DNA from 2 places in the Bacillus aquiflavi genome. Region 2 is predicted to be linked to the other one. Evidence: a T-box and tRNA genes for the amino acid it is inferred to sense, from the RefSeq annotation. Region 2 holds a T-box; the other holds one or more tRNA genes.
What was found. The T-box of region 2 lies ahead of leuS (leucine--tRNA ligase). A T-box ahead of a tRNA ligase gene usually reads a tRNA of that ligase, here a tRNA-Leu.

Region 1: it encodes a tRNA-Leu, which carries the amino acid that the T-box ahead of leuS (leucine--tRNA ligase) is inferred to sense. The anticodon was not compared.

Annotation. Positions count from the first base shown of each region.
Region 1 is NZ_CP082780.1:520,283-536,645, forward strand. It holds gene K6959_RS02655 (ion channel) at 1-42, shown strand, start outside; gene bcp (thioredoxin-dependent thiol peroxidase) at 134-604, shown strand; gene K6959_RS02665 (D-2-hydroxyacid dehydrogenase) at 846-1,805, shown strand; gene K6959_RS02670 (cob(I)yrinic acid a,c-diamide adenosyltransferase) at 1,809-2,360, shown strand; gene perR (Fur family transcriptional regulator) at 2,451-2,894, shown strand; gene K6959_RS02680 (YgzB family protein) at 3,025-3,378, opposite strand; gene K6959_RS02685 (nucleotidyltransferase-like protein) at 3,589-4,452, shown strand; rRNA gene K6959_RS02690 (16S ribosomal RNA) at 4,812-6,363, shown strand; rRNA gene K6959_RS02695 (23S ribosomal RNA) at 7,034-9,955, shown strand; rRNA gene rrf (5S ribosomal RNA) at 10,076-10,191, shown strand; tRNA gene K6959_RS02705 (tRNA-Asn) at 10,200-10,274, shown strand; tRNA gene K6959_RS02710 (tRNA-Ser) at 10,278-10,369, shown strand; tRNA gene K6959_RS02715 (tRNA-Glu) at 10,382-10,456, shown strand; tRNA gene K6959_RS02720 (tRNA-Val) at 10,464-10,539, shown strand; tRNA gene K6959_RS02725 (tRNA-Met) at 10,587-10,660, shown strand; tRNA gene K6959_RS02730 (tRNA-Asp) at 10,676-10,751, shown strand; tRNA gene K6959_RS02735 (tRNA-Phe) at 10,769-10,844, shown strand; tRNA gene K6959_RS02740 (tRNA-Thr) at 10,851-10,926, shown strand; tRNA gene K6959_RS02745 (tRNA-Tyr) at 10,951-11,035, shown strand; tRNA gene K6959_RS02750 (tRNA-Trp) at 11,039-11,112, shown strand; tRNA gene K6959_RS02755 (tRNA-His) at 11,121-11,192, shown strand; tRNA gene K6959_RS02760 (tRNA-Gln) at 11,232-11,303, shown strand; tRNA gene K6959_RS02765 (tRNA-Gly) at 11,307-11,381, shown strand; tRNA gene K6959_RS02770 (tRNA-Cys) at 11,386-11,459, shown strand; tRNA gene K6959_RS02775 (tRNA-Leu) at 11,497-11,582, shown strand; tRNA gene K6959_RS02780 (tRNA-Leu) at 11,618-11,699, shown strand; gene K6959_RS19775 (hypothetical protein) at 12,575-12,649, opposite strand; gene bla (class A beta-lactamase) at 12,909-13,826, opposite strand; gene K6959_RS18745 (hypothetical protein) at 14,613-14,855, opposite strand; gene K6959_RS02800 (BlaR1 family beta-lactam sensor/signal transducer) at 15,034-16,363, opposite strand, start outside.
Region 2 is NZ_CP082780.1:2,728,715-2,745,077, reverse strand. It holds gene K6959_RS13270 (3-hydroxybutyrate dehydrogenase) at 1-302, shown strand, start outside; partial or broken gene K6959_RS13265 (FAS1-like dehydratase domain-containing protein) at 412-785, opposite strand; T-box leader at 1,183-1,409, shown strand; gene leuS (leucine--tRNA ligase) at 1,523-3,940, shown strand; gene K6959_RS13255 (helix-turn-helix transcriptional regulator) at 4,131-4,337, shown strand; gene K6959_RS13250 (hypothetical protein) at 4,334-4,804, shown strand; gene K6959_RS13245 (rhodanese-like domain-containing protein) at 4,839-5,144, shown strand; gene K6959_RS13240 (sporulation protein Cse60) at 5,377-5,562, shown strand; gene K6959_RS13235 (dicarboxylate/amino acid:cation symporter) at 5,665-6,876, shown strand; gene K6959_RS13230 (hypothetical protein) at 6,904-7,149, opposite strand; gene K6959_RS13225 (hypothetical protein) at 7,652-8,512, shown strand; gene K6959_RS13220 (helix-turn-helix domain-containing protein) at 8,735-9,019, opposite strand; gene K6959_RS19290 (hypothetical protein) at 8,944-9,105, opposite strand; gene K6959_RS13215 (helix-turn-helix transcriptional regulator) at 9,320-9,556, shown strand; gene K6959_RS13210 (hypothetical protein) at 9,946-10,554, shown strand; gene K6959_RS13205 (hypothetical protein) at 10,697-10,846, shown strand; gene K6959_RS13200 (hypothetical protein) at 10,906-11,394, shown strand; gene K6959_RS13195 (hypothetical protein) at 11,536-12,225, shown strand; gene K6959_RS13190 (DUF6792 domain-containing protein) at 12,244-13,653, shown strand; gene K6959_RS13185 (hypothetical protein) at 13,638-13,853, shown strand; gene K6959_RS13180 (hypothetical protein) at 13,867-14,211, shown strand; gene K6959_RS13175 (BaiN/RdsA family NAD(P)/FAD-dependent oxidoreductase) at 14,344-15,615, opposite strand; gene K6959_RS13170 (putative polysaccharide biosynthesis protein) at 15,889-16,363, shown strand, end outside.

The sequences.
Region 1 (16,363 bases), 1.6 Mb from region 2:
GCTGCGTTTGTCGTGAGAACTTTTGTCGAGGGGAAAAAATAGCTTTTTTCATCCTGTGCTAACTGTGAAATTTGTTTTTTGAAGCAGAATTCGTTACGCTAGCAATGAAAAGATATTCTAGGAGGCGTTTTTCATGACAGTTAAAGTAGGGGATAAAGCACTTGATTTTGAATTGCCTGCAAGTAATGGTGAGAGTGTAAAACGATCAGATTTCCTTGGCAAAAATATCATTCTTTACTTTTATCCGAAAGATATGACACCTGGATGTACGACAGAAGCATGTGATTTTCGTGATCGGCACGAAAGCTTTAGCGGGCTTAATACTGTCATATTAGGAGTAAGTCCTGATCCAGTTGAAAGACATCATAAATTTATTGAAAAACATGGGCTTCCATTTTTATTACTAGCGGATGAAGATCATCAAGTAGCCGAAGCATACGGAGTTTGGAAGCTAAAGAAAAATTTTGGCAAAGAATATATGGGGATTGAACGATCGACATTTATTATTGATAAGAACGGGAAGCTAGTGAAAGAATGGAGAAAAGTAAGAGTAAAAGGTCACGTGGAGGAAGCGTTACAATTTATTAAAGACGAATTAAGTTAGGGACCATGCCTATTTTCGTTTGCAAAAGGCTTACGTCCATGCATATATTCATGTTTTGAATATCATTATATTAGGGCATACCTCCTCATATATCAATTGATTACGGGCTATATTTAGCCCGTCTTTTTTATTCGAAATTTGACTTTGTCTTTAATCTGAAATGAAATGATGAATTTAACTTCCCCTAGAAAAGAATAAAGTTTAAAATCGTAATAAGAAGAAAAACCAGGGAGTGAGCAACATGAAAATTGTTTCTTCTATTTTGCCTGAAGAACAGATCCAAGACGAGCTGAAAAAAGAATTTCCAAACATTCATTTTAAATTTTACAAAGGGATGGATAAGGCTAAAGAAGATTTTTATGATGCAGATGTATTTATTACATACGGTGAAGATTTAACTGCTGAACATGTAAGAAACGCCAAAAACTTAAAGTGGATTATGGTCATGTCTGCTGGATTGGAGCGAATGCCTTTTAACGCGTGTATAGAAAAGAACATTTTAGTAACTAATGCAAAAGGAATTCATAAAGTTCCTATGGCAGAGTATACAATTGGTATGATGCTCCAGTTTGAAAAGCGAATGAAAGAAATGTGGAAAAATGAAGAAAGTGAACAATGGAATCGCAGACTGCCTTTCGGCGAGCTTTATGGAAAAATTTTGCTCGTACTAGGCGTTGGCGCAATAGGCGGAGAGGTTTCACGGTTAGCTAAAGCGTTTCAAATGAACGTACTAGGCGTTAACCGCAGCGGGAAAGTGGCCGATTTTGTTGATGAAGTATATCAATTTAATCAGATAAATGATATTTTGCCTAAAGCAGATTATATTGTGTCAGTACTACCAAGTACAAAGGAAACGAAGCACTTACTAACAGAAAAACATTTTCGACTAATGAAAAATACAGCAGTATTTATTAATATTGGCCGCGGTGATTTAGTGGAAGAAAAAGTGTTATTGCAGGCGATGGAACAAAACGAAATTGCCCATGCATTTTTGGACGTATTTTATGATGAACCATTAAAAAAAGGGCATCGCTTTTGGAAAATGGACAATATAACAGTGACACCTCATATTTCTAGCATTACAAAAAATTATTTACCGCGTGCTTTTTTTATTTTTAAACATAACCTTCATACATATATTAATCATAAAGCTGATAAAGCTGATTTTATCAATGTAATAGATTTAACAAGGGGGTATTAATTAGTGAAACTTTATACTCGTTCAGGTGATAAAGGGACAACGTCATTAGTATACGGAGAACGTGTTCCAAAAAATGATATTCGCGTTGAAGCATATGGGACATGTGATGAAGCAAATTCAATGATTGGTCTTGCGCTTAGCTATTTAAAAGGGGATTTTTTTCAAGGGAAGGAAACGCTCGAAGATGTTTATCATAAAATACAAACAACACTTTTTCATGTAGGTGCACAGCTTTCTACCCCTGAAGGAAAGAAAATAAATTGGACTTTAAAAGACGAGGACGTTACTTATTTGGAAAAGTTCATTGATGCTTGGAATACCAGTCTTCCAGCGTTAACTCAATTTATACTACCTGGCGGTCATCCTGCTGGTGCTGCTTTTCATGTGGCGCGAACGATTGTAAGACGTGCCGAACGGATAGCGGTTGCTTTAAGTGATGAAGTGAGTCCATTAGTGTTGTCATATTTAAACAGATTATCCGACTTGCTGTTTGTTACAGCAAGATATGTAAATAGTCATTTAGGAACTAAGGAACAAACGCTCCATCAAAGTTAATTAGTCCGCTTGTTATCTTGACAAAAGTAGTAACTCATTAGTAAACTAATTATAAAGATTATAATTTAATAATATTTAGAAAAGAGGTGCATGACGGTGTCACAAAATCATTTAAAAGAAGCTTTGGAAACTTTAAAAGATACTGGGGTACGAATAACTCCACAACGTCATGCGATACTTGAATATTTAATAGACTCAATGTCACACCCAACAGCTGATGAAATTTATAAAGCGCTCGAAGGAAAATTTCCGAATATGAGTGTGGCTACAGTTTACAATAATTTACGAGTATTCCGTGAAGTTGGCCTTGTGAAAGAATTGACTTTCGGTGATTCATCTAGCAGATTTGACTTTATTACAACTCATCATTACCATGTCATTTGTGAAGAATGTGGTAAAATCGTTGACTTCCATTATCCGGGTCTTGATGAGGTCGAACAGTTAGCTTCACATGTAACTGGCTTTAAAGTCAGTCACCACCGAATGGAGATTTACGGAAAGTGTCCAGACTGTTTAAAGAAAAATGCACACTAATGACAACACACTAAAAAAGCTGATAGCCTGATCGGTGCTACCAGCTTTTTTGATTTGTCTCGAACTCTTTAAGCTCACTGGATGTAAAAGCAAGCTGTTATTTTGACTTAAACAACAAAGAACAGTCTGTTTATTTCCTGTTTCGTTTTCGATTGTATTTTTCATCAAATTCTTTTCCTTCCAGTTCAGGATCAAGGGTTAAAGGTTCGTTACAGTACATACACATATCTACACGCCCAAGCATTTTTGTGACCTTTTTGCAATTGGGACAAACAATTTGAACCGTTTTTGTTGAGAGCATACCGATCCAAAAATAAACAACTGTGCTAGCAATAATAAAGAGTAATCCAATAATCATAAAAATAGTCATTAATATAGGTGACTTTCTAAAAAAGATTCCGCCATACATTACGATAAAACCGATAAAAATTAATGATAACGCAAATGTGCGAATTTTATTTATTTTACTTGAATATTTACGCATGATTGTCCCTCCAAAAAAACAACTATATCATAAAATGAGAGCTGCAATAAATAATAAAAACTGAGGATTTCATCTCGAATAAAATTCACGTACAATTAATGATGTCGAATAAAAATCACTGTTTGAAGTTTCAGTATTGAAATTTTGAGCAGGAGATTTAACGCTATTGTCGAACATAATAGGCTATAAAATAAATGGAGGAATTAACATATGGAAGATATCCTTCGTCCAATTTATCAAGAACGCGCCAGTCAGTTAAATACGTTAGGGATATTATTAATAGAAAAAGCGGGAAATGACCGTTCATTAACTGATACATTTGATGCTGTTCTTTTAATCGTAGCAAAGGAAGCAACTCAACCTGTTTTTATAAAACACTATACATATAAAAATAAGAAGGCTGCTCTTCATATTATAAGTGAAGCTAAATTAAATGAATGGTTACTCCTTGGTTCAAATCGAAAAATCTTTGAATGGTTTTACGTTGGGAAAATTGTTTTTGATCGTAATGAGTACATTGAAAAAATTAAGCAAGAGCTTGAGGATTTTCCTTTTCAAGGAAGGAAATTAAGGAAGGGACTTGAATTTGCAAAATTAATTAGACGATATATGGATGGAAAAGCGTTTTTTGAAAATCAACATTACTTGGATGCATATAATCATATCGTTCATTCATTGCATCATCTAGCGAGATTAGCAGTCATTGAAAATGGATTTCACCCTGAAATAACCGTTTGGAATCAAGTTAAAAAACTCGAACCAGAAATATTTAAGCTTTATGATGAATTAGTTAATAGTCAAGAAACGTTAGAAAAGAGGTTAGAGTTATTATTTCTTGCAAGTGAATTTTTAATTCATGCAAAAACGGAATGCGGTACAGCCCACATTGTTGATTTATTAAAACAGAGGGACGTTTGGACATTTAATGAGATTATGACCCATCAAGAGTTGGTTAATTATTCTGTTGATCTAAGTATGCTGCTGGAATATTTAATTGAACGAAATTTAATTGAAGTCATAGAGAAGGAAACAGAGGGTGAGGTTTTCCATAGGTTATACAAGGTAAACAAATAACGATCATGTATTTATCCCATACCTCCGCCGTGTCTAGTGGTGGAGGAGGTATCTCTTTCTAAATTTGGAATAAAGAAAGTTGATTTAACTCTTGACCTATTACAATATATTTGTTATATTAGAATTCGTCGCTAGGAAACATATAGCGAATTAATAAATTTTAAAAAAGTATTGACGAATAAATTATCTCATGTTATATTTAAAAAGTCGCTGTCGCAAGCGACAGAAAAAAATTGCTCTTTGAAAACTAAACAAACAAACGTCAACAACAATTTAAAGTGGAGGCAACTAACTATTCGTTAGAAGCTGACACTTGCCAACGTTAATTTTTTTATTATGAGCGAATCAACGCTCCAACTTTATTGGAGAGTTTGATCCTGGCTCAGGACGAACGCTGGCGGCGTGCCTAATACATGCAAGTCGAGCGAACTATTCAAAAGCTTGCTTTTGAACGGTTAGCGGCGGACGGGTGAGTAACACGTGGGCAACCTGCCTGTAAGACAGGGATAACTTCGGGAAACCGGGGCTAATACCTGATAACCCTTCTCTTCGCATGGAGAGGAGTTAAAAGATGGCTTCGGCTATCACTTACAGATGGGCCCGCGGCGCATTAGCTAGTTGGTGAGGTAAAGGCTCACCAAGGCGACGATGCGTAGCCGACCTGAGAGGGTGATCGGCCACACTGGGACTGAGACACGGCCCAGACTCCTACGGGAGGCAGCAGTAGGGAATCTTCCGCAATGGACGCAAGTCTGACGGAGCAACGCCGCGTGAGCGAAGAAGGTCTTCGGATCGTAAAGCTCTGTTATTAGGGAAGAACAAGTACCGTTTGAATAAGGCGGTACCTTGACGGTACCTAACGAGAAAGCCACGGCTAACTACGTGCCAGCAGCCGCGGTAATACGTAGGTGGCAAGCGTTGTCCGGAATTATTGGGCGTAAAGCGCGCGCAGGCGGTCCTTTAAGTCTGATGTGAAAGCCCACGGCTCAACCGTGGAGGGTCATTGGAAACTGGGGGACTTGAGTACAGAAGAGGAGAGTGGAATTCCACGTGTAGCGGTGAAATGCGTAGAGATGTGGAGGAACACCAGTGGCGAAGGCGGCTCTCTGGTCTGTAACTGACGCTGAGGCGCGAAAGCGTGGGTAGCGAACAGGATTAGATACCCTGGTAGTCCACGCCGTAAACGATGAGTGCTAAGTGTTAGAGGGTTTCCGCCCTTTAGTGCTGCAGCAAACGCATTAAGCACTCCGCCTGGGGAGTACGGCCGCAAGGCTGAAACTCAAAGGAATTGACGGGGGCCCGCACAAGCGGTGGAGCATGTGGTTTAATTCGAAGCAACGCGAAGAACCTTACCAGGTCTTGACATCCTCTGCCACTCCTAGAGATAGGACGTTCCCCTTCGGGGGACAGAGTGACAGGTGGTGCATGGTTGTCGTCAGCTCGTGTCGTGAGATGTTGGGTTAAGTCCCGCAACGAGCGCAACCCTTGATCTTAGTTGCCAGCCTTTAGTTGGGCACTCTAAGGTGACTGCCGGTGACAAACCGGAGGAAGGTGGGGATGACGTCAAATCATCATGCCCCTTATGACCTGGGCTACACACGTGCTACAATGGATGGTACAAAGGGCAGCGAAACCGCGAGGTCGAGCCAATCCCATAAAACCATTCTCAGTTCGGATTGCAGGCTGCAACTCGCTGCATGAAGCCGGAATCGCTAGTAATCGCGGATCAGCATGCCGCGGTGAATACGTTCCCGGGCCTTGTACACACCGCCCGTCACACCACGAGAGTTTGTAACACCCGAAGTCGGTGAGGTAACCTTTTGGAGCCAGCCGCCGAAGGTGGGACAGATGATTGGGGTGAAGTCGTAACAAGGTAGCCGTATCGGAAGGTGCGGCTGGATCACCTCCTTTCTAAGGAATCATTAAAGGTTGATCGTTTGTTTGTTTAGTTTTTTGAGAGAGCAATCTCTCAAATATTGTTCTTTGAAAACTAGATAATAAATGAAGAAGGCAAAAGAAAGAAACCGAGTATCACCAAAGATATCTCTTAAAAAAAGGAAAAGAGAAGCAAGTAGTTCTAGGAAGCAAATGAACGACAACCGGAGCGTACTAAAAGTACGTGAGGATTGGAGTGAGCGTAGCTGGCAACGAAATACGTAGCTTATCTTTTACCGAAAAAAGACAACTTAGAAGCGAAAGCTTATTGTCTAAAGTAAGGAAAAGAAGAAGCGAGAAGCTCAAGGAAGTGAACGAACGAAGACCGGAGCGTATAAACATACGTGAGGATCTGAGTGAGGGAAACTGACGCAGAGATTCGACGCTTTTTTTTAAAAAAGGGAAAAGAGAAGCAAGTAGTTCTAGGAAGTAAATGAACGACAACCGGAGCGTACAAAAGTACGTGAGGATTGGAGTGAATGCAACTGACAACGAAATACGTAGCTTATCTTTTACCGAAAAAAGACAATTTAGAAGCGAGTTATTCAAGGAAACAAGTGATCGAACACCGGAGCGTACAAAACGTACGTGAGGATGTGAGAGAGCGCAGTTGACGCGGAAAAACGAAGCTTATCAATTGTCGTAAGGTTAAGTTAGAAAGGGCGCACGGTGAATGCCTTGGCACTAGGAGCCGATGAAGGACGGTACTAACACCGATATGCTTCGGGGAGCTGTAAGTAAGCTTTGATCCGGAGATTTCCGAATGGGGAAACCCCCTATCCGTCATGGGATAGGATCATAACCTGAATCCATAGGGTTATGAAGGCAGACCCGGGGAACTGAAACATCTTAGTACCCGGAGGAAGAGAAAGCAAAAGCGATTCCCTAAGTAGCGGCGAGCGAAACGGGAACAGTCCAAACCAAGAGGCTTGCCTCTTGGGGTTGTAGGACACTCAACATGGAGTTACAAAGGAACGAGGTAGATGAAGCGGTCTGGAAAGGCCCGTCAGAGAAGGTAACAACCCTGTAGTTGAAACTTCGTTCCCTCCTGAGTAGATCCTGAGTACGGCGGGACACGTGAAATCCCGTCGGAATCTGGGAGGACCATCTCCCAAGGCTAAATACTCCCTAGTGACCGATAGTGAACCAGTACCGTGAGGGAAAGGTGAAAAGCACCCCGGGAGGGGAGTGAAAGAGAACCTGAAACCGTGTGCTTACAAGTAGTCAGAGCCCATTCATGGGTGATGGCGTGCCTTTTGTAGAATGAACCGGCGAGTTACGATTTCATGCAAGGTTAAGTTTAAAGACGGAGCCGCAGCGAAAGCGAGTCTGAATAGGGCGAAAGAGTATGAGGTCGTAGACCCGAAACCAGGTGATCTACCCATGTCCAGGGTGAAGTCCAGGTAACACTGGATGGAGGCCCGAACCCACGTACGTTGAAAAGTGCGGGGATGAGGTGTGGGTAGGGGTGAAATGCCAATCGAACTTGGAGATAGCTGGTTCTCTCCGAAATAGCTTTAGGGCTAGCCTCAAGTGTAAGAGTCTTGGAGGTAGAGCACTGTTTGGACTAGGGGCCCTCATCGGGTTACCGAATTCAGACAAACTCCGAATGCCAAAGACTTATCCTTGGGAGTCAGACTGCGAGTGATAAGATCCGTAGTCGAGAGGGAAACAGCCCAGACCACCAGCTAAGGTCCCAAAGTATACGTTAAGTGGAAAAGGATGTGGAGTTGCTTAGACAACCAGGATGTTGGCTTAGAAGCAGCCACCATTCAAAGAGTGCGTAATAGCTCACTGGTCGAGTGACTCTGCGCCGAAAATGTACCGGGGCTAAACGTATCACCGAAGCTGTGGATTGACACCGTAGGTGTCAGTGGTAGGAGAGCGTTCTAAGTGCGTTGAAGCTAGATCGTGAGGACTGGTGGAGCGCTTAGAAGTGAGAATGCCGGTATGAGTAGCGAAAGAAGGGTGAGAATCCCTTCCACCGAATGCCTAAGGTTTCCTGAGGAAGGCTCGTCCGCTCAGGGTTAGTCGGGACCTAAGCCGAGGCCGAAAGGCGTAGGCGATGGACAACAGGTTGATATTCCTGTACCACCTTATCGCCGTTTGAGCAATGGGGGGACGCAGGAGGATAGGGTAAGCGTACAATTGGATGTACGTCTAAGCAGTTAGGCTGGTAATGAGGCAAATCCCATTACCGTAAGGCTGAGCTGTGACAGCGAGGAAAATTATTTTCCGGAGTTCCTGATTCCACACTGCCCAAAAAAATCCTCTAGCGAGGAATAAGGTGCCCGTACCGCAAACCGACACAGGTAGGCGAGGAGAGAATCCTAAGGTGATCGAGAGAACTCTCGTTAAGGAACTCGGCAAAATGACCCCGTAACTTCGGGAGAAGGGGTGCTCTGATAGGGTGCAAGCCCGAGAGAGCCGCAGTGAATAGGCCCAGGCGACTGTTTAGCAAAAACACAGGTCTCTGCGAAGCCGCAAGGCGAAGTATAGGGGCTGACGCCTGCCCGGTGCTGGAAGGTTAAGGGGAGCGCTTAAGCAATCGCTGAAGGTGTGAACCGAAGCCCCAGTAAACGGCGGCCGTAACTATAACGGTCCTAAGGTAGCGAAATTCCTTGTCGGGTAAGTTCCGACCCGCACGAAAGGCGCAACGATCTGGGCACTGTCTCAACGAGAGACTCGGTGAAATTATAGTACCTGTGAAGATGCAGGTTACCCGCGACAGGACGGAAAGACCCCGTGGAGCTTTACTGTTAGCCTGATATTGAATTTTGGTGCAGCTTGTACAGAATAGGTAGGAGCCGTGGAAACGTGAGCGCTAGCTTACGTGGAGGCGTCGGTGGGATACTACCCTTGTTGTACTGAAATTCTAACCTGCGCCCCTTATCGGGGCGGGAGACAGTGTCAGGCAGGCAGTTTGACTGGGGCGGTCGCCTCCTAAAAGGTAACGGAGGCGCCCAAAGGTTCCCTCAGAATGGTTGGAAATCATTCGCAGAGTGTAAAGGCACAAGGGAGCTTGACTGCGAGACTTACAAGTCGAGCAGGGACGAAAGTCGGGCTTAGTGATCCGGTGGTTCCGCATGGAAGGGCCATCGCTCAACGGATAAAAGCTACCCCGGGGATAACAGGCTTATCTCCCCCAAGAGTCCACATCGACGGGGAGGTTTGGCACCTCGATGTCGGCTCATCGCATCCTGGGGCTGTAGTCGGTCCCAAGGGTTGGGCTGTTCGCCCATTAAAGCGGTACGCGAGCTGGGTTCAGAACGTCGTGAGACAGTTCGGTCCCTATCCGTCGTGGGCGTAGGAAATTTGAGAGGAGCTGTCCTTAGTACGAGAGGACCGGGATGGACGCACCGCTGGTGTACCAGTTGTCTTGCCAAAGGCATAGCTGGGTAGCTACGTGCGGAAGGGATAAGTGCTGAAAGCATCTAAGCATGAAGCCCCCCTCAAGATGAGATTTCCCATTTGAGCTCCCTGAAAGATGATCAGGTTGATAGGTCTGAGGTGGAAGCGTGGCGACACGTGAAGCTGACAGATACTAATCGAGCGAGCACTTAACCAAATAAACATGATACTTTCTTTCTTATATCTTCTTCACATTATCTAGTTTTGAGAGAATAAAAATTATACTTGAAAAAATTTTAAAAAAGTTTATAATAGTATATGTCTCATTATTTCCTTGTCCGGTGGCGATGGCGAGAAGGTCACACCCGTTCCCATTCCGAACACGGAAGTTAAGCTTCTCAGCGCCAATGGTAGTAGAGGGCATCCCTCTGCGAGAGTAGGACGTTGCCGGGCGGATATATTCCGCAGTAGCTCAGTGGTAGAGCATTCGGCTGTTAACCGAACGGTCGCAGGTTCGAATCCTGCCTGCGGAGCCATTAGGAGAGCTGTCCGAGTGGCCGAAGGAGCACGATTGGAAATCGTGTAGACGGTTAACGCTGTCTCAAGGGTTCAAATCCCTTGCTCTCCGCCATTGAAGAACAATGGCCCGTTGGTCAAGTGGTTAAGACACCGCCCTTTCACGGCGGTAACACGGGTTCGAATCCCGTACGGGTCACCATCTATATGGAGGATTAGCTCAGCTGGGAGAGCACTTGCCTTACAAGCAAGGGGTCGGCGGTTCGATCCCGTCATCCTCCACCATGAGATGCTAATGAATTATCTTATATCTTATGTGAGTATTATATCGTCGCGGGGTGGAGCAGTCTGGTAGCTCGTCGGGCTCATAACCCGAAGGTCGTAGGTTAAAATCCTGCCCCCGCAATAAAATATTAAACATGGTCCCGTGGTGTAGCGGTTAACATGCCTGCCTGTCACGCAGGAGATCGCGGGTTCGATTCCCGTCGGGACCGCCATTATTATTATATACATAGGCTCGGTAGCTCAGTCGGTAGAGCAAAGGACTGAAAATCCTTGTGTCGGCGGTTCGATTCCGTCCCGAGCCACCATTTGGAGCCGGCCTAGCTCAATTGGTAGAGCAACTGACTTGTAATCAGTAGGTTGGGGGTTCAAGTCCTCTGGCCGGCACCATTTTCAAGATTATGCATAAATTATGGAGGGGTAGCGAAGTGGCTAAACGCGGCGGACTGTAAATCCGCTCCCTTAGGGTTCGGCGGTTCGAATCCGTCCCCCTCCACCATCTAGGGGTATAGTTTAACGGTAGAACAGAGGTCTCCAAAACCTCCAGTGTGGGTTCGATTCCTACTACCCCTGCCAATATTATGGCGGCTATGGCGAAGTGGTTAACGCATCGGATTGTGGCTCCGACATCGTGGGTTCGATTCCCACTAGTCGCCCTTTACAACTTGACATTTTATTATATAATTAAATATTATTGGGCCATAGCCAAGCGGTAAGGCAACGGACTTTGACTCCGTGATGCGTTGGTTCGAATCCAGCTGGCCCAGCTTGCGGAAGTAGTTCAGTGGTAGAACACCACCTTGCCAAGGTGGGGGTCGCGGGTTCGAACCCCGTCTTCCGCTCCAATGTGGCGGCATAGCCAAGTGGTAAGGCAGAGGTCTGCAAAACCTTTATCACCGGTTCAAATCCGGTTGCCGCCTCCATATTTTTGAAATGAATTTGGACGACCTATATAGATTCGCCGGGGTGGCGGAACAGGCAGACGCACAGGACTTAAAATCCTGCGGTAGGTGACTACCGTACCGGTTCGATTCCGGTTCTCGGCATTATTAATTTTTAGATTTTATTTTTATAGTACCGAGCCGGTGTGGCGGAATTGGCAGACGCGCACGACTCAAAATCGTGTTCCTTACGGAGTGCCGGTTCGATCCCGGCCACCGGTATTTAAAAAACGCAGTTATGTCGACGTTTTAGCGGAAATTTAACCGTTAGAACGTCGCCTTTTTGTGTTAAACGTGCGATAAATGGTCGTGTAACGAGTCGCTTTCCTTCAATAAAACGAAGGGAGGCGATTTTTTTGTCTACTCGCAGAAATAATCGTCTAAGCAGTCGAGAAATTGATATTGCAATTGAGCCGTTAGAATTCAATACGCTTTCATTTGACGCGGCTTGTAAGCTTTTTTTGGGGGGGGCCGAGCGCCGCGAGCTAAGGTAATTCTAGTTAATATAGATTTTTAATTAAAATAATCAATATGTCTAAAGATCACGAATGAAAGTTTTCTTCTATAATGAAGAAGTAAGGGATCATTAAAAAAGCCGAGATTGGAGGTGCTTAACGTTACTTTATAAATCCTTTCTATAAAATGACTGATTTTGGTATTCTCCTTATCACTGTATTGCTCTGCAGAGAAGGATTAATGCTCCAATCCCGAGAGGGATTTTACATTAACAAAGTATCTTGAAGTTTTAGCAACAACTCTAAGGAAAAGCACATAATTTAACCACAAATGAACAAATTATTAATATGTAACTCAGAAATTTTTTCAGTCATAAAAAAATAAGTTAAAAGAATCGATGGAGTTTATGTATGGATGAAACGATTGGTGAGGTCACGGTTGAAATTTTAAATTACCTGGGATTCAGATTGAACCGTTATTTAATCATATCTTTTATTTTCATGGGCTTTCTGAATGTTATTACTTTTTCTTAAAGGTCTAATTATTTCTCTAATTCGATCATGAATAAACTTTTCTTGGACACCAAATTCCTTTAGTAAATAGAATTCTAATATGTTTCGAAGAACATGGTATGCATTTATTTAATCTCCTGCTTTAAGAGCTTTCTTCTCTAATCTTTGATCAAAATGAGTATAATAATTTCTTGTGTCAGCAATTACTTGTGGGAAATCTTACATGATGGGATTTTATATCTGTATAAACTTCAACTCCGCCTAATGATGGATTATCATATAAAGGAAAATCTAACAAATAAAAATTAACATTAGTAACTATTTACAGACGTAACCTGCTGTCCATTCCTATTAATATATAAAAAAAAATCAGTCAGCACATACTAATCTTTTAAATGATTGTATATGATGACTGAATGATAAGCCTATTCACTAATGCAATTGAAAATTGTGATGAGTAAATTTACTTATCTGTTCGTTTAAGAGCATTAAGTGCGACCTTTGTAGCTTCTGAAATTAGCGTATTGTCATAGGTGGCATTCTGTGTATCACGGCTGGATAGAACTGCGATGACAATGGGAGCTCTATTCGGCGGCCAAACAATCGCAATGTCATTCCGTGTTCCATAGCTTCCTGCTCCGCTCTTATCATCGACTTCCCAGCCTTTTGGTGCACCAGCCCGGATCAATGCATCTCCAGTGGTATTTCCCCGCATCCAATCCGTCAGGATCATACGTTTTTCAGTAGGGAGCAAGTCGCTGACTGCGAAAGCCTTGAGGCTGGTAGCAAGTGCTTTTGGTGTGCTTGTGTCCCGTTTATCTCCAGGAATAGCTGAGTTCAAATCCGTCTCGTAGCGATCAACTTGGGTAATGTTATCGCCAATCTGTCTCAGTGCAGTTTCAAATCCCTCAGGGCCTCCCAGTTTCTCTAATAAAAGGTTACCTGCGGTGTTGTCGCTATATCTAACAGCAGCCTCAATAACTTCCCGAAGAGTCATCCCGGTATCTACGTGAAGCTGTGTTACGGGTGAATACGTAACGATGTCCTCGCTGGTGTATGTGACTAACTCGTCAAGTTGATCAATTGAGTAATGCTGCAGCAATGCACCTGCGGCTAAAGCTTTGTAAGTAGATGCGTAAGCGAATCGCTCATTAGGCCGATAGGAGACGGTCCGATTTGTACCTGTATCGATAGCGTAGACTCCGAGCCGGGCGTCAAATTTGCTCTCGAGATCTGCAAACTCACGGGATGCTGATGTTTTCGTGACAGCCTTTCCGGGCTTGTCAGAAGGGTTATGGGTGGTCATGGACCAGCCGGCGAAAGGTACAATTGCAACCACTAGCACAAGCAGGGCAAATATAAAATTATTCTTACTGAAAATATTATGTGTTTTCCTCAAGATCTTAACCTCTTTCTATTAATAATCGATGTTCTGAAAATAGAATAAGCGGGTTTAATCATTATGTTTTGATTAACAACAGTCGACTATTAACCAGCAGATTCTAAAAATTGTGTATTACTTTCGGATTCAATTGCATTATTTTTATAATGTAAAATTTATTCTGTTTGCACTTAATTAATCCTATTCAATATACTTCTTCGTAACCTTATGCTGCCCCGAAATAGCGGGGGAGAATTTCCTCCTTTCACTACTATTGATTGCATGTGTAGTATTAGATTACATAAAATACTACATATGTAGTATTTGGTTACGTATTTAATACTACACTTGTAATAAATAGATGTCAATCTCTTTTTGTAGTTGACTGTTCTTTTTCATCATGGTCAAAATATGCCCGAAAAACCCGCTGACTGATGATATTAGCTGCACTGTGCGGTTGAGCATAACGCTCGCGGTAGGCATTTTAATGGTAATCTCGGGATCATTGAATGGGGCATAGTTAGCAAAAGAAAGATTCCAAGTATTCACTATTTTTATAAGATTCCGAGGTCCCGATTTTACCCGCTGCATTGTACAGTTCGACTTTAAAATATCCTCTCGCTGTTCCTTTGGAACCATGGACAACCAGCCAAAGACTTGTTGAACCCGCTTAAGCATCTCCTAACTCATCTCCGCCTGAATCAGCACCACTGGTTCAATTTCATCGATTACGTTGTCTAATTCATTGCCATCCTTATTGTGTTCACGAGTCTCCTTCGCCAGCCTTCATTCGGTATCCACCATTTGCAATCGTGACCGGGCAATTTGCATCGATGTATATGTATCTAATTGTCCGCTGGCAATTTGAAAGTAGGTGCTTGTATTCGTTCCTTTAATTCCTACCGTTTCATTATCAAAACCAATACCGGTCGGGATGCCTAAAGCAAATTGATTGAAATAATAGTCGATGATTTCAATTTTTTTCAGATTGCTATTCAATGTGTCATTGGGAATATACTTGCCGCCCATGATTTCCAATTGCTGTTTTTTACATATAAACGTTAGATGAGCGCTCTGATGCCTCTAGATCGTGGTAAGAGGAAAAGGTTTCAGCCCTCTTAAATCGCATGAGTTACAAATACTACAATCGTAGTATTTTGTCCCAGAAAGACCCAAAAAGGAAGGGCAATCTTTCTGGGGTTAATTATTAATATATCTTTTTATGATGCAGGATCTGCTTAGCTATCTCCGCTGCCTTACTTCCCTGGGCTTGACCATCCTTATTTTGAATATTAATGGCAAAATAAAAACGCTCATTACCTTTATCGACAAAACCAATAAACCAGCCATTTACATTCTTTCCATTGACCATACCGGTTCCCGTTTTACCATACAACCGTCCATTCTTTTGCACGTCTATTAAAATGGCCTTTTTTACCGCTTTGATATTTTCCGCTTTAAAACCCCATTGATTTTCTTCTAATTGGTATAATAACTGGACCTGTTCAATGGGTGATATTTTTAGGGAAGATTCCATCCAGTAACTATCCAAATCCCCTGAAAGATCCTCATTCCCGTATTTTATCTTGTGAAAATAATCTTGCAGCGACTTTCTCCCTACCTCTCGATCGGTATTCTGGAAATACCAATTCACGGAATGCCTTAAGGCAGTCGCTAAATTTTGATTTTGATTCCATTCTGGAAAGGGATAAATTTCCCCACCCCAAACCTTTTTATTGTTATTCGGGGAAATCACTTTTGATTCCAATGCAAATAAGGCAGAATATATTTTATAGGTACTATCAGGGGAAATCCTCTGTTCACTCATCTCTCGATTATATATTTGATATTGGTTTTTAGAGGGATCATATAAAACAAAGCTGCCCTTGTAGCCCTTAAAATAGGAGCTTAGATCTTCATATACCGCATTCTTCCCGCTAAACTGATACACATCATTTGGGCTGGCAATAACGGTGGTGATTGGAGCAAGGAATAGCACAACAATTCCTAAAACAGCACAGATGACCTTGCTTTTCCATTTCAATAATAGAGAATCTCTAGAGTAGCTTGCAATGCATTGGATTCTTTGTTTAATTTGTTTTTTTGTCCCACCTATACCTGGAGCAAGCTGTTCAAAGGGCCGATCATATTTTTTATCTGCAAAACGAATGATGGTATACCCATATTCAATATATCCGCTCTCATCTAAAAGATTTAAAACGGATGCATCGCAGGCCAATTCCCTATCCATTCGAATCCTTTTTAAAGCATACCAGACGACCGGGTTAAACCAATAAATAATCTGAAACATCCACATAACGTAATTCACGAACAGATCTTTGCTTTTATGGTGGTGCAGCTCGTGCAAAAACACGTATTTTAATTCATTTAACGAGAATGTTTCTCGCGTTTTGCTTGGTAAAAAAATAACGGGCTGAAAAATACCGAACATGATCGGCGAGGAAATAAGAGAGGTCTCCTGCAACCTTATGTTTCTTTTCACCCCAACCATCTTTTTGCACGCTTCTAATAGTTTA
Region 2 (16,363 bases):
GAGTAATCGGATTAACTAAAGTAGCCGCATTAGAAACCGCTTCTTATGGAATTACTGTGAATGCTATTTGCCCTGGTTATGTAGATACGCCACTTGTGAAAAATCAACTGGCCGATCTAGCTAAAACGAGAAATCTTCCAATTGAAAAAGTACTTGAAGAAGTTATTTTTCCATTTGTACCTCAAAAACGATTGCTTTCTGTTGATGAAATTGCTGATGTAGCGATTTTTTTAGCAGGTGAGTCTGCAAGGGGAATGACAGGTCAGGCAGTTGTCATCGATGGAGGATATACAGCACAGTAGCGATGCTATCGATACGAATAAGATATTAATATTGAATAAAATATAGGGAAACTACTCATTATTAAAGTTTCCCTCTTCATTTAAGAGCTGATAAACGATGGAATTTTAGTTAATCTCGAATGATTCCATAACTTGATCCTACTATAACTTCTTTCCCATTTTGATTACGATATACTGACTTCATTTCTACTTTTTTGAAGCCTTCCATTTGTACAACATTTGTAATGGTTATTTCGCATGTTACAGTATCCCCAGTAAAACCGGTCGAATAAATTCACTGACCATCTCTCTTGCGGTGTAATTTAAACGCCCGCCAATTTTCGTTCCTACACTAGCAGTTAATAACCCTTGAACCATTAAACGACCTTTTTCATCATGCTCAATATGATGTCTTCCTTGGTCGTCTGAAAGACGTCCAAAATACAAAACATCTTCTTTAGTAAAAGTTCTTTCCCAAGTATAAACGTCACCAATTTTTATTATAAAAACACATAATTTTCGTAATATTCAGTATATTAATTTTAACATAAAAGTCAATGAATAACCATTCATTCCCCTTTAATCAATCATTAAAATAGAAAATATATGATAAGGCTCTTTAAACAATCATTGAACTAACGAGGGAAAAAGGTGTGATGATTTAAATTGAACAATGGTCAATTAATTGAAGGAGATTTTCATATCGAGGAGGTTAAAAAAATACGAATGATTTTTATAAAAAAAAATAGTTAAATGAAGACTAGTTCAAAAAGGCTTTGCTATTTATTTTTAGTTTTAGTATAATCATTATCAATAAAGGTTAGTTGGGAATCGTGATTCTGACACGATATGCTTCAATACTCCAATAAATAGGAATTTACAATTTTTTGTAGTTATATAACTGATTACGAAGATAAGGAATAGTAGTGGACAATTACTCGTATTAGAGAGTTGGCGGCTGGTGTAAGTCAACCGAGTAAACCATGAACTCGCCTTTGAGTTGCATGCTTGAACGAAAATTACAAGTAAAGCTGCCGTTTTCCGCGTTAAGGATGAATGAAGTGAGTGTCTTATACACTAATGTGGGTGGTACCGCGGGAGTAAAAGTAAAATCCTCTCGTCCCAAATTTGGGATGAAGGGGATTTTTTTTTTTTCATCTATATAAAGTGTAAAAGCGTTAAGTTGCATATCGTAAAATGGTAATTTGACTGGATTAACAAGGTGAAGGAGGATTTTTTAAATGAGTTTTAATCATAAAGAAATTGAGGAAAAATGGCAAAAATATTGGGAGAAAAATAAAACATTTAAAACGATTGAAGAAGAAGGAAAGCGAAAGTTCTACGCACTTGATATGTTCCCATATCCTTCAGGAGTAGGTCTTCACGTCGGACACCCAGAAGGATATACTGCAACAGATATAATATCAAGAATGAAACGTATGCAAGGATTTAACGTCCTCCACCCAATGGGGTGGGATGCGTTTGGTCTTCCCGCTGAGCAATATGCGTTAGATACTGGTAACGATCCAGCACAATTTACTGAAAAAAATATTCAAACATTCCGTCGTCAAATTAAATCTTTAGGCTTTTCCTATGACTGGGATCGAGAAATTAATACAACTGATCCGCAATACTACAAGTGGACACAATGGATTTTTAAAAAGATGTTTGAAAAGGGGTTAGCTTACATTGATGAGGTTCCTGTTAATTGGTGCCCAGCTTTAGGTACGGTGTTAGCAAATGAGGAAGTCATTGATGGTAAAAGTGAACGCGGTGACCATCCAGTTGAACGCCGTCCGATGAAGCAGTGGATGTTAAAAATTACTGAATATGCCGATCGTCTCCTCGATGATCTAGAAGAATTGGATTGGCCAGAGAGCATTAAAGAAATGCAACGTAATTGGATTGGCCGCTCAGAAGGAGCAGAAATCACATTTAGTATTGACGGATTTACTGAAACGTTTACTGTTTTTACAACTCGTCCAGATACTCTTTTTGGATCAACATATGCTGTACTTGCACCAGAACATCCTTATGTCGAAAAAATAACAACTGATAGTCAGCGTGAAGCTGTAACTGCTTATTTGGAAAAAAATAAACGCAAAAGTGATCTTGAACGAACGGATTTGGCAAAAGAAAAAACAGGTGTTTTTACTGGAGCATATGCTATTAATCCAGTAAATGGAGAAAAAATGCCAATTTGGATTGCGGATTATGTATTAATGAGCTATGGAACAGGAGCAATTATGGCGGTTCCGGCTCATGATGAGCGTGACTATGAATTCGCTAAAAAGTTTAAATTACCAATAAAGGAAGTCGTTGCAGGCGGCAATATCGAAAAAGAGGCGTATACAGGAGACGGAAAACATATGAACTCGGAGTTTTTAGATGGTTTAACTAAAGACGCCGCAATAACAAAAATGATTGAATGGCTTGAAGAAAACAAGCTCGGAACAAAAAAAGTCACCTATCGTCTTCGCGACTGGTTATTTAGCCGTCAACGTTACTGGGGTGAACCGATCCCTGTTATTCACTGGGAAGATGGGACAATGACAACCGTATCTGAAGAAGAACTTCCGCTTAAACTGCCAAAAACAACGGAAATCAAACCTTCAGGAACAGGCGAATCACCTCTTGCAAACATAAAGGACTGGGTAGAAGTAGTTGATGAAAAAACAGGTAAGAGAGGCCGCCGAGAAACAAATACGATGCCTCAATGGGCAGGAAGCTGCTGGTATTATTTACGCTATACCGATCCTGCGAACGATCAAGCGCTTGCTGATCCAGAACGGCTAAAAAAATGGCTTCCAGTCGATATTTATATTGGTGGCGCAGAACACGCGGTTCTTCATTTGCTTTACGCACGTTTTTGGCATAAGTTTCTTTATGATATCGGTGTTGTTCATACAAAGGAGCCATTCCAAAAGCTCTTTAACCAAGGGATGATACTTGGAGCAAATAATGAAAAAATGAGTAAATCAAAAGGCAACGTTGTGAACCCTGATGAAGTGATTGAAAGTCATGGAGCAGATACACTTCGATTGTACGAGATGTTTATGGGGCCGCTTGATGCCTCAATTGCTTGGTCAACTAATGGACTTGATGGTTCACGTCGCTTCCTAGATCGAATATGGCGTTTATTTGTAAATGAAGATGGTTCTTTAAATTCAAAGATTCAAGACGTTGAAGAATGTAAATCGTTAGAAAAGGTATATCACCAAACAGTTAAGAAGGTAACAGAGGATTACGAAATTTTACACTTTAATACGGCAATATCTCAGTTGATGGTATTCATAAATGAATCTTACAAAGCGCCCGTTTTATCAAAAAGTTACATGGAAGGGTTTGTAAAGCTTCTTTCACCGATTTGCCCACATATTTCTGAGGAACTTTGGGAAAAGCTTGGCCATAAAGAAACGATTACGTATGAAGCTTGGCCTGCTTATGACGAAGGGAAACTAATTGATGATGAAGTGGAAGTTGTTATCCAAATTAATGGTAAAATAAAGGCAAAAGTAATGGTTCCAAAAGATGCTTCAAAGGAAGTATTAGAACAGCTTGCGATGGAAGACGAAAAAATAAAAGAGCAAATTAGCGGAAAAACGGTTCGAAAAGTTATTGCTATTCCTGGTAAGCTTGTTAACATTGTAGCAAATTAATTAGTTCACTAAAAAACAATTGGTGATGTCGGCATTAACTAACTTAAAAATAAACTGGTGTATTATTACCAGTTTATTTTTTTTAGAGCTTAAAGATGATGGACTGAAAAAATCCCTGAATGTAAAGTATACTTGACAAAATGTAAATTGAACTTTACAATAATAACGAATTAAAGAGGTGAGGTTATGAATGACATTATCAAATCGAGTAAGAGAATTACGAGCCAAATATGGGTTGACACAATCTGACCTTGCTAAATCTGTTGCTGTTACTAGGCAGACGATTGTTGCTTTAGAAAAAGGGAGCTACATACCGTCATTATTATTAGCGATGAAAATTGCTCATGTGTTTAACTTACAAATTGAAGAAATTTTTTTCATGGAGGGAGAAGAATGAATATACGGCGTAACGGCTTCATAACAGTTACTGTATTAGTCTTGTTCGGTTGGGCGATGGTGGCATTTTATGATGCGCAAATTCAGTTTGCGGAAGTCATTAAAAATCAACCGTCTAAGTGGGAAATCGAATTACATTTAACACCTTTATTAGCAGCTCTATTAATTGGCGGGGCTCTATCTGCGATTATGTTTGTTAGTAATAGAAAGAAGCGAAGCTCATTAAAACAAGCATTTTTGTTACCCCCAGAATTAGAAGAGATGGATGAACGGGAAAAACAAATTACAGCAAAAGCTTGTCGTGCCTCTTATATTTCTATGGGTTACCTTTATCCGATTGTAACAGGGTTAATGCTTTTTTATCCATTTGTAAATGAAATGATTCCTTATTATCCAATTATAGTGATTTTGTTGTTGCCGTTCATTCAGTTTGTAGTGTATTTTATTTCATTAAAACGAAACTATTAAAGTAGCTATTTCGCCGAAGGGGGATTTTGAAAAAATGGAAGAAATTCAGATTATTACTCCTGAACAAGTAAAAGCAAAGGTTGAAGCTGGTGAAAAGTTAAATATCATTGATGTACGAGAAGAGGAGGAAGTTGCGTTAGGTACAATTCCGGGAGCTATTCATATCCCAATGGGAGAAATTCCTTTTTCTTTAGCTTCTTTTGATAAAAATAAAGAGTATATTTTTATTTGCCGTTCTGGAAATCGAAGTGGACACGTTTGTTATTACTTGCAAGAACAAGGATTTAATGTATGGAATATGATTGGCGGAATGCTTGAATGGACAGGGAAAACGATCTAGTAGATCGAGAGCGTCTAGCTAAGTATAGGCGCTTTTTATTTTTTACGATCGAAATGCTAAACATCCTTCTAATCTCCTCCATTCTGCTTCTTTAAAGTGGAAAAAGCCCCACCTTATTTAAAGCACTGAAAGATCATGATGAATGAAATCTTGCTAATCTAACGATTGTTATATGAATAATTGACTGCTTGTTTTAATATAATAATAGAAAAAAAGAAAGGGAGAGAAACGCTTGATTCAGGTCAAATTGTTTGACTATGAGCATGAACAAGATTTAGAAATAGAAATGAATCAATTTTTAAAACGTCTGGATGAGGAGAAAATAGTGGATATTAAATACAATATCGCAATTATACAAGAGGATGAAGACGAACAAATTTATTGTTTTTCTGCAATGGTTATATATCGCTCTAATTAATATGCATGTCCCTAACTTTCTAAAGTCGTTAAAAAATTTTCATAATTTTCAGTAAAATGAATATTTTTTATTGACGACTTGCATAATGGGGGAGTGGAAACGTTGGTTAAAATAAATTTATTAACACAAATTTTTATTGCTTTTGTTATCGCAATTATTTTAGGAGTTATTTTTGGGGCATCTATTAGTGTATTGCAACCATTTGGTGATTTATTTTTACGATTAATTAAATTTATCATCGCTCCATTAATATTATCTTCTTTAGTTGTAGGGATAGCCAGTACAGGTGATCCGAAACAGCTTGGAAGAATGGGTATAAAGACAATGGCGTATTATTTAGTAACAACTGCTATAGCAGTTATGATCGGATTAAGCTTTGCTTTCATTATTTCTCCTGGTTCAGGAGTAGAGTTAACTGTTACTGAGACAACTTTAGAGGCACAGGAAACAGCTGGCGTTGTTCAAACTATTTTAAATATTATTCCAACTAATCCATTTTCTGCACTAACAGAAGGAAATGTGCTACAAATTATTTTTTTCGCTATTTTTATCGGTTTAGCGATCACATTAGTAGGAGAAAAAGCAAAGCTTGTCTATACTTTTTTTGATGGCTTTGCGGAGATTATGTTTAAAATCACGGGGATTGTCATGCGGATAGCGCCGTTAGGTATTATTGGCTTAGTCGCACCGATAGTTGGTGAATATGGACTTTCAGTTTTGATGCCATTAATAAAGGTTGTTGCGGCAACAGCGATTGCTTGTACAGTTCATGCTTTAGTTATTTATTCATTTGCTGTAAAAAGCTTTGCAAAGATGAATCCGTATACTTTTTTTAAAGGAATTGGACCAGCAGCATTAGTTGCTTTTAGTACTGCAAGCAGTGCTGGAACACTCCCAGTTACATTAAAGAATACGAGGGAAAACCTAGGTGTATCAAATCGAGTAAGTAGCTTTATTCTTCCACTTGGAGCAACTATTAATATGGATGGAACTGCGATATATCAAGGAGTTGCTATTTTATTTATTGTTCAGTTTTATGGGCTTGATTTATCATTTGTTCAGATTTTGACTGTCATTTTTGCAACGGTATTAGCTTCTATTGGTACAGCTGGTATACCAGGGGCGGGTCTCATTATGCTTACAATGGTGCTAAGCTCTGTACATCTGCCGCTTGAAGGGATTGCTCTTATTGCAGGTATAGATCGAATTCTTGATATGTTCCGGACAACAGTAAATGTCGTAGGGGATGCATCTGCAGCTGTTGTAGTGGCTGGATCAGAAAAGGAACTTAAACATTTGGAGAATTCTATTTAAAAACTCGGCTATGCCGAGTTTTTAATCTTAAAATAAATCATTAGGTTTTGGTTCTTTTTCCTGACTTTGCTGTAAGTTTTGATTAAGCTCTAATTGCTGTATTGCTAGAATAAGGCGTTCGTCATTTTGAGTTTTCTTTTTCATATAACTCATCCCTTTAAACATAAATACAATTGTAAGCACAACGATAAAGACCAACGCAATAATATATATAAAACCGAAAAGACCAAAAAACAATCCAAAAGTTGCTTCTAATGGATCAGTACTTGACATTCTTATCAACTCCTTTTCTTACGATAATATTCAAATTAAACAATTGGATTTCATGTTACTAAAACACTTAACTTTAAAACTAGCAAATAAGGATTGAACCTTTGTTTTTTGGCTTCCTTACTATTATAAACATTTTTTCCAACAAGACAATTACTTTTTTATTATTCGGTTATTATGATATTAATGAAGTTTATGATCTATTTGTTCATTTTCCCCTCTCTGATAAAGCGGATCAGCATAGCTGAAAAGCGTGGTAACAAACATTGTTTTTCGCAGTAAAAGATAAAGAAGGTTTTACATAGGATACATTGTCGAAACTCTTATTTTTGTCATTGTTTATCAAGAATAATCACATATAATTGGGGTTATACGTGAATATTTGTAGGAGGGCGCTTATATGAAAAAAATTTATCATAAGTGTGTTGCAGGGAACGTTTAACAGATAACAGATATATATCATTATTTAAATCATTTAACTGAAAAAACAATTGAACAGCAACAATTGTTGCAAAAATACGAGAAACGTTTTTTTACTGACCCACCAAACATAGCTGTCGAGGTAGAAGATCAATGGATAAAAAAAGTGATAACAGCCTATTATCACTATTTTATTGTTGTCTTAACGAATAAGTTAGCACAACAGTCAGCCGAACAGCAATTAATAAATGCTTTACATACACTTCTTCCTAATAAAGTAAAGTTAAAGATGGAAGTGATAGAGGAAGGGCTAAAGGAAATTTTTTATGAGAAAGGTTGGTATTTCCTTGGTGGAAGAACAAGCCCTCATTATGGTCCATATATATGGAGAGTAATGGAGAAGAAAACTTATGATGTTGAATTACCGAATGGGATTGAAACGGTGGACGTATACTTTATGGATGATTTTATTATGTTAAGTTGGCTTCATTTTGCTACCTTTGGTAATCTCTATGCAGGTGGCTGGGCAAAGGAAAATGGACTTTATTGTGTTGCAAGTGGATACAAAACTGATTCAGATAGTTTCCTAAACTCCTATTTAAAGCATGAGGCTCAACACTTTAACGATTATAAATTATTTCCAAATTTACTCCAAAACGATCTTGAATATCGTGCAAAGTTAGTAGAGTTAATTTACTATCCTGACTTTACTATTTTTGAGAAATTTCTCACTACTGCGAATAAAAATGAGGAAAGTCCTCACAGTTATTCAGCTTTTAAAATAATTGAGGCGTTTTCATTTAGATTTTTCCGTTGTGAAAAACTAGAAATGGATATTAAAAAATGGAAAGGTCTAGACTATAAAACGATTCAACAGTTTGCTAGACAGCTTTATGATCAACACACAAATTTGTTAATAGATCAGGGGTTAAAACAGAAGGTATAATCTAAAGAATCAAATCTCCCTTTGGATAAAAAATACATCATTTTTCCTAGAAGAGAAGTAATATTTATTAAAAATATAATCTATTTTTGGCTTTGTTATACTGTTTACTTTTATTACGTATCGATTTTTATTTCTAAATATGTTTAAGAACGAAGAAAAAGTTTAATTAGAAAATAAAAGGACATGATCGCCACAGGATCATGTCCTTTTTATGAACGCAACTTATTCTTCGTTTTTTAAAATTTTCCAAACCTTATGCAGCTTTTTCAATTCTTCTTCACCGATTTCGGGAAGTTCATTGTACCAGCGTTTTAATTCTGGGTCGTTTATAATAAACTTTGCTTTTTCTTCGTTTATTTGTTGAAAGTTTCTTATATCAGTTCGCCCTTGTAAATAATCAGTTGTTACGTTAAAAATATCAGCGAGTTTATTCACTGTTTCAAGCGATGGTTCTTTTGTGCCGTTTTCATAGGCGGTATATGTTGTACGTGCAACACACCAATTAATTTGCCAACATATTCTTGTGTGAATCGTTTATCTTTTGCCTTTGCTTCCGCTCGAAGTGCTTTTAAACGTTTCGCTAATATATCCATGTTATCACACCATTCTATACGCAAGAGGCTTTACACTAACCAACAGTTAGCGAACTCCTGCATTAAGATTTCGCTTATACATATTGTAATGTTACTGAGAGAAACTTTCAAAAAAAGCTCCATAAAGCATCGTTTGATATTGACGAGTCCCTATAGGGAACTTATAATAAAAGTAGATTACGTTACTTTAGAGAACAAACCGGAGGTGGGCATCTTGAGAGCTTGGATGAAAAAAATTCGAATAAACAAGTCATTAACCCAAGAAGATATTGCAGAACAATGTAAAATTTCAAGAAGCTACTACACACATATAGAAAATGGAACAAAAACGCCGACAGTTCCAGTAGCAAAGCGAATTGCGAACTTTTTTGATTGCGAATGGACCATTTTTTTTGAAAATGAACGTTCCTTAGAGGGTCGAAATAAAAAGAATACGCAAAAGGTAGTTTGATGAATATGAATGAAAAGGAATATATGGGGTCAAAAAAAGATGATTTTTAAACAAGGAGCAGCATGATGGTGGATCGATATTTTGCATAAGTCAAAATAGTAAAAAATCGGAGAAAAAGGTTAGGTAAAGACGGAAAAAGCAATTTAATCATTGGGGGTAACGTCAATAGATAAAAAAGGTACGATGAGAGGTGCAATTAATTGCAGCACTTTTATTTTTGTTTTTTTCCCCATTTTTACATCTAACTAAGCGTGAAACAAGCTCGTTCCAATAGAAAACTCCAAGTAATAAGTGGTAATCGCTAATGCTATAAAAACGTAGATTGTAGTTCTCTTTGGATTTGTAATAGCTCTTCCATTAGCTTCATTATAATAGGAGTGATTTTTGCTGTGAACAAATGGACAACACCAGATACACCCGCGTATCAAGATGAATTTACGCGTGAGTTTTTTTTAAAAGACGGCGAAGCACCAGAAGGCTTTCATTTATTTGAATCAGGAACGGGAAAATATACGATGATATTTCCAGCTAACTATGTCGTTGAAGAATCATCTTATTATCGTAAAAAAGGCCGGGGTTCAGGGGTTATCAATACAGAGAATGTATATCTTCATCAGGACGGTGTTCATCCGAAAAAAAATCAACAAATTAAAGGAATTAATCTGTTTTTAAAACCAGATGGAAATGTATTAGTCGATGCAGCTTTAAGAGTGATGTTAAAAAAAATAAATGCTCCAAGTGATACGAAAATTGAAACGATAAAGGATGACAACAAAACGGTATATTATGCGGAAAATATTAGTGACTATGAAGCTGAAGATGGCAGTATCAATACAACCTTTTTCTTATACGGGCTTATTACAGATAACCGTTCAAAACAAGCACTTTATTTTAATTTAAGACAAAAATGTTTTGATAGCAATGAAAAATGTGAAATTGACTTTGATAAAGAAAAAGCGATGGCATTAAAAATGCTTGAAAGTGTTCAATTTAAGTAAAATAATGAGATGATCTGACATTAAAATGATACATAAACCATCTTGTAACATATTAATCCATTTGTTATATTAAACCTATTATGTAAGATTATTATTTTGATATTGTTTATCAATCAACTTTTTTCAAGCAAGGAGTGGCACGATGGCATTTACGTGGACAACACGAAAAATAATCCTCTCATTAATCATTGTTAGCTTCATTATGATAGGAGTGATTTTTGCTGTGAACAAATGGACAACACCAGATACACCCGCGTTTCAAGATCAATTTACGCGTGAGTTTTTTTATTAAAAGACGGCGAAGCACCAGAAGGCTTTCACTTATTTGAATCAGGAACGGGAAAATATACGATGATATTTCCAACTAATTATGTCGTTGAAGAATCATCTTATTATCGTAAAAAAGGCCGAAGTTCAGGGGTTATCAATACAGAGAATGTGTATCTTCATCAGGACGGTATTCACCCGAAAAAAAAATCAACAAAAATTAAAGGAATTAATCTCTTTTTAAAACCAGATGGAAATGTATTAATAGACGCCGATTTGAAAATCCTGTTAGAACAAATAAATGCTCCAAGTGATACGAAAATTGAAACGATAAAGGATGACAACAAAACGGTATATTATGCGGAAAATATTGATGATTATACATTCGAAGATGGCAGTACAGATACATCTTTTTACTTGTATGGGTTTATTACAGATAACCGTTCAAAACAAGCACTTTATTTTGATTTAAGACATAAATGTTTCTACAGTAACGAGAAAAAATGTGAAATTGACTTTGATAAAGAAAAAGCGATGGCATTAAAAATGCTTGAAAGTATTCAATTTAAGTAAAATAATGAGATGATCTGACATTAAATGATACATAAACCATCTTGTAACATATTAATCCATTTGTTATATTAAAACTATTATGTAAGATTATTATTTTGATATTGTTTATCAATCAACTTTTTTCAAGCAAGGAGTGGCACGATGGCATTTACGTGGACAACACGAAAAATAATCCTCTCATTAATCATTGTTAGCTTCATTATGATAGGAGTGATTTTTGCTGTGAACAAATGGACAACACCAGATACACCCGCGTTTCAAGATCAATTTACGCGTGAGTTTTTATTAAAAGACGGCGAAGCACCAGAAGGCTTTCACTTATTTGAATCAGGAACGGGAAAATATACGATGATATTTCCATCAAATTATGTGATTGAAAAAGAATCATATTATCGTAAAAAAGGGAGAGGATCAGGGGATATAAATACAGAAAATATATATCTTCGCTTAGGTGATACTCATTTGAAAAAAGATAAATTCCTTAAAGGAATTAAACTTTTTTTAAAACCAGATGGAAATGTAATTGTTGATAGTAGATTAAGGAATATGTTAAAAAAAATAAATGCTCCAAGTGATACGAAAATTGAAAAGATAAAAGATGACAACAAAACAGTTTACTATGCGGAAAATATTGATAATTATGAAGCTGAGGGTGGCAATATAAATACAAATTTTTTCTTATATGGATTTATTACAGATAATCATTCAAAACAATCGCTCTATTTCAATTTAAGACAAAAATGTTTTGATAGCAGTGAAAAATGTGAAATTGACTTTGATAAAGAAAAAGCAATGGCATTAAAAATGCTTGAAAGTATTCAATTTAAGTAAGTTGGCGAGGTGGAATAAATGAAGCAGGAAGGCGTATTAGGTGAACTCGTTCGGGCGAGATTAACGAGTGCGGAATATGATGGTTTAACGAAAGAAACAGTGGAAAAGTTTTATATTGAAGAGTACGGACAATTGCCGCCGCCATTTGAGATTATTCATTCAGATAAATTGCAAATTGGCGAAGAGTCTGGCTTTAACGGGACGGCAATCCACTTTTTTGATGACAAGCAAGCGATTAATGAAGTTTATGTTATAAACCGCGGTACAGAAGGGGACTTAAGTAAATTTGCGGAATTAGGCGAAAAATGGTTTAAAACGTTAAAGAATTATAAACAAAATCCTGAAAATTTAAAAGAAATAGTTTTTAGCGGAAATGAAGATATATATACAGACGCTTATGAAGTGCTGTTAGGTGACGATCAATCGCAAATTGAGGATAATCAAGATTTTAAAGACAAAGTGATTCAAAAAGTAAATGAAAAAAATTTACTAACTAAACCAGTTTTCTTTTTAGATGCTCATTCGTTAGGCGGAAATCAAGGGCAAACATTAATGGTGACGAGCGGGGATTTGTTTACAGATGTAAATGTGTATAACGATGCCCCAATGAATATTTACACTATCGTTAGAATGCATGATAAAATAAGAAAAATTATAGAGGATAAATATGGTATTTTAGCCGACGAACACGATATTTACAAAATTAAACCATCTGAATTATATTCAATTCTCGACAAAGAGCTAGGCAGCTATGCTAGTAAAATCACTTACTATCGAAATGAGGAAGATTTGTTAACGAATTTAACGCTTCCTTATGCTTATCGGTTAACGAATAAGATGAATGTCGTTACATTTGATTCTGATTCGAAAGTAGGCAGACCAGTAGACTTAGCCGCCAAGTATCCGGATTTAACGGGAATGATTGTGTCTATACTAGATCGGGCGAATCAAGTGAAAGGTTTATCTTATCCTGAAATAGCATTCTTCGCAAAATCAGGCTTCGTTGCGGCAGCTCTTCCATCATTATTCCATAATGATTTTGAGCGAAGGATTGGTCATTTAATTGATGACTTTGAAGGAATCGATTTGACAGGTCATGCAATGGATGTCGTGATTGCACAAATCGCGAAACAATCGCAGCAAAAAATTGTGAACAACGAGCTAATGATAAAAGTGGCGGATATTGATGGCGGAGAAATTGAGATTAACCTTGATGCTGCCTATCGCTTTTATAGCGAAGGTTATTCGCTTTTGTTTGGAAAAGAGGAAACAATTCCAGCAATGGAACGTGTCTTTCAAACGTATATTGTCGAAAGTTATCAAAGACATGTGACATATACAACACAGCAGTGGCTGAAATTGAAGAGAATCCAGAAGCATTTTTATCATCATCTGACCGCTATACGGTCGATGTGCAATATCATGTAAAATATTCGAATTTTCGCTTTTTAGATCGTCCAAGACCACAGCTTGCACCAAATATTACGATGCTTTTTGATGAAGTGATTGCAGGGATTCGGTTAGAAACGAATCGCCAAAAAGAGTTTTTAGAAAAATATAAAGACGGAATTAAAAAAAGTTGGCGGAAACAGATGAGCGTATTGCCCTATTATTTGATACCCATTTAGAAAGAAGACAGTCATGGTGAATCGAGGTTTTGTCCAGTTACAATTACATCACTTTGTTGAAGAGTCTGTCATGGATGCTGAAAAAGCATTAAAAAATTATTTGTCAGCAATCGAAAATCAAAATGATCATTTTTTTAATAAAGGATACACGACAAAGTCATCTGGGTTCAAAGGCAAGTTTCGTCAGGAATTTACCGCTCGTCTTTACGACGAAAAAGAAATGATGCTCTCGTTGCATAGTTCGAATGAAGCGAAAATGTCACAGTTAATTCGTTATTTTCAACAACAGCTTCAAGATACAGTGAACCAAGAATATCAATATGAAACAGAGCTCGTTCCGATAGAAACTTCACGATAATATTTGTTCATAAAGACGATATCGGAACGAAGGAGAAAGCGGACTTTCTTTTTCGTTTCATATTGCGAGAACGAATAAGCTAAAAATAAAGATTAAAAGCTCCGATATGAAACAAACAACACGTGAATACCATTAGCAGCTAGTTAATGCATAATGTGCAGCATTCACCCCAGCAAGATGGCCAGTGACAAGGGCAGATGTAATATTGAAGCCGCCTGTATAACCATGAATATCTAATATTTCACCACAAAAATACAGTCCTGCTACTAATTTTGATTCCATTGTTTGTGGTTGAATTTCTTTTATTGATACACCGCCACCAGTGACAAATGCCTTTTCTATTGGTAACGTTCCATTCACTTTAAACTTAAATTGTTTACAGCTTTGTGCAAATTTTCGGAGTTTATCGTGAGAAATCGCGCTTCCTTTCATTAAAGGATCGATTTGATTTTCTTCTAGTAAAAATAATAAATAACGTTCTGGAAGAAGTCCTTTTAATAAATTTTTCATTCCTTTTTTTGGCTCTGCTTTCATCAGTAGAATCATTTTTTTAAACAGTTGTTCTTCATTCATGTTAGGCAAGGAATCAAGGCTCATTACAACTTCTGAAAGCTTTCGTTTTTTCATTTCTTTCACGACAAATTGGCTACAACGAAGAACGGCGGGGCCACTGATACCAAAATGAGTGAAAATCATATCCATTTTGTGAGTAACAAGTATTTTTCCTTTTTGGTTAAGAACAGATAAAGCGATATTTCTTAATGACAAGCCTTGTAACCTTCTATCTTGAATAAATGTTTCTGCTGAAGTAAGCGGGACTTCTGTCGGAAATAAATCGGTAATCGTATGGCCAGCTTTTTTTGCCCATGCATAGCCGTCGCCTGTTGATCCGCTATGCGGAACAGATTTACCACCGACGGCAATAACGAGTGCTGATGTGTTCACTATTTGTTTGTCTTTAAGTATGACCGACTTTATTTGTTTACTAGCAAAGTCGATTGTTTTGACAGGGCTGTTTGTCCAAATCGTTACGCTTAAATCATTTAATTGGTTTAATAAAGCATCTACGACCGACTGAGCCTTGTCTGTAGCAGGGAACATTCTCCCGTGGTCTTCTTCTTTTAATTTGATGCCAATTTTTTCAAAAAAGTAAATAATATCTTCGTTATTAAAGATTGAAAAAGCGCTGTATAAAAATCGACCGTTTCCTGGAATGTGTTTAATGATCTCATCAACAGGCAATCGGTTCGTCACATTACAGCGACCACCGCCTGAAATTGCAAGTTTACGGCCAAGCTTATCCCCTTTATCGACGAGTAAGACTTTTGCTCCTTTTTCTGCTGCCCCGATTGCTGCCATTAAGCCTGAAGGCCCCCCGCCAACAACGATTACATCATATATCATAAAACCACCAACTTTAATTTTTTTATTATAGAAAATAGTTGTCGATTAGTAAGCTGAAAGCTTTTCACCAAATTTATTATTTATTCCTTTGTTTTTATTGTTCTGAACGCTTTTCTTTGGAAACTAATTTGATTATAGACCATCTTTCTTTCATTACAAAAGAAAATAAGTGTTTTTATAAGAATAAAGAAGGTGGCACAATACGTTATTTAGCGGTAAACTACAAATAGTAAAATAAAAAAGTTGGGGAATTTTGTTTAGGATGGGATCTAGATGTCTTCAAAGTTGTTAAGAGGAACGTTTATATTAACGTTAGCCACGATTATTTCAAAAATACTAGGACTCTTTTATGTTATACCGTTTAAAGCGCTTGTCGGAGATGCTGTGTTATATACATATGCTTATGTTCCATATACGATTTTTATTAGCATCGCAACCGCGGGTGTTCCTTTAGCTGTCTCGAAGTATATTTCAAAATATAATACACTAGGCGAATATGCAGTTGGCAGAAAGTTGTTTAAATCTGGATTGCTCATAATGACTATTACCGGGGTAGTTTCATTTCTCGTTTTATACATGCTCGCACCTATTGTAGCACCGGAAATAATAGTTGATACAGATCAAACGACAAAAGTTGAAGATGTAGTAACGGTCATTCGATCGGTTAGTTTTGCGTTAATACTTGTTCCAGTTATGAGTTTAATTCGCGGCTTTTTTCAAGGGCATGAATCGATGGGTCCTTCGGCTG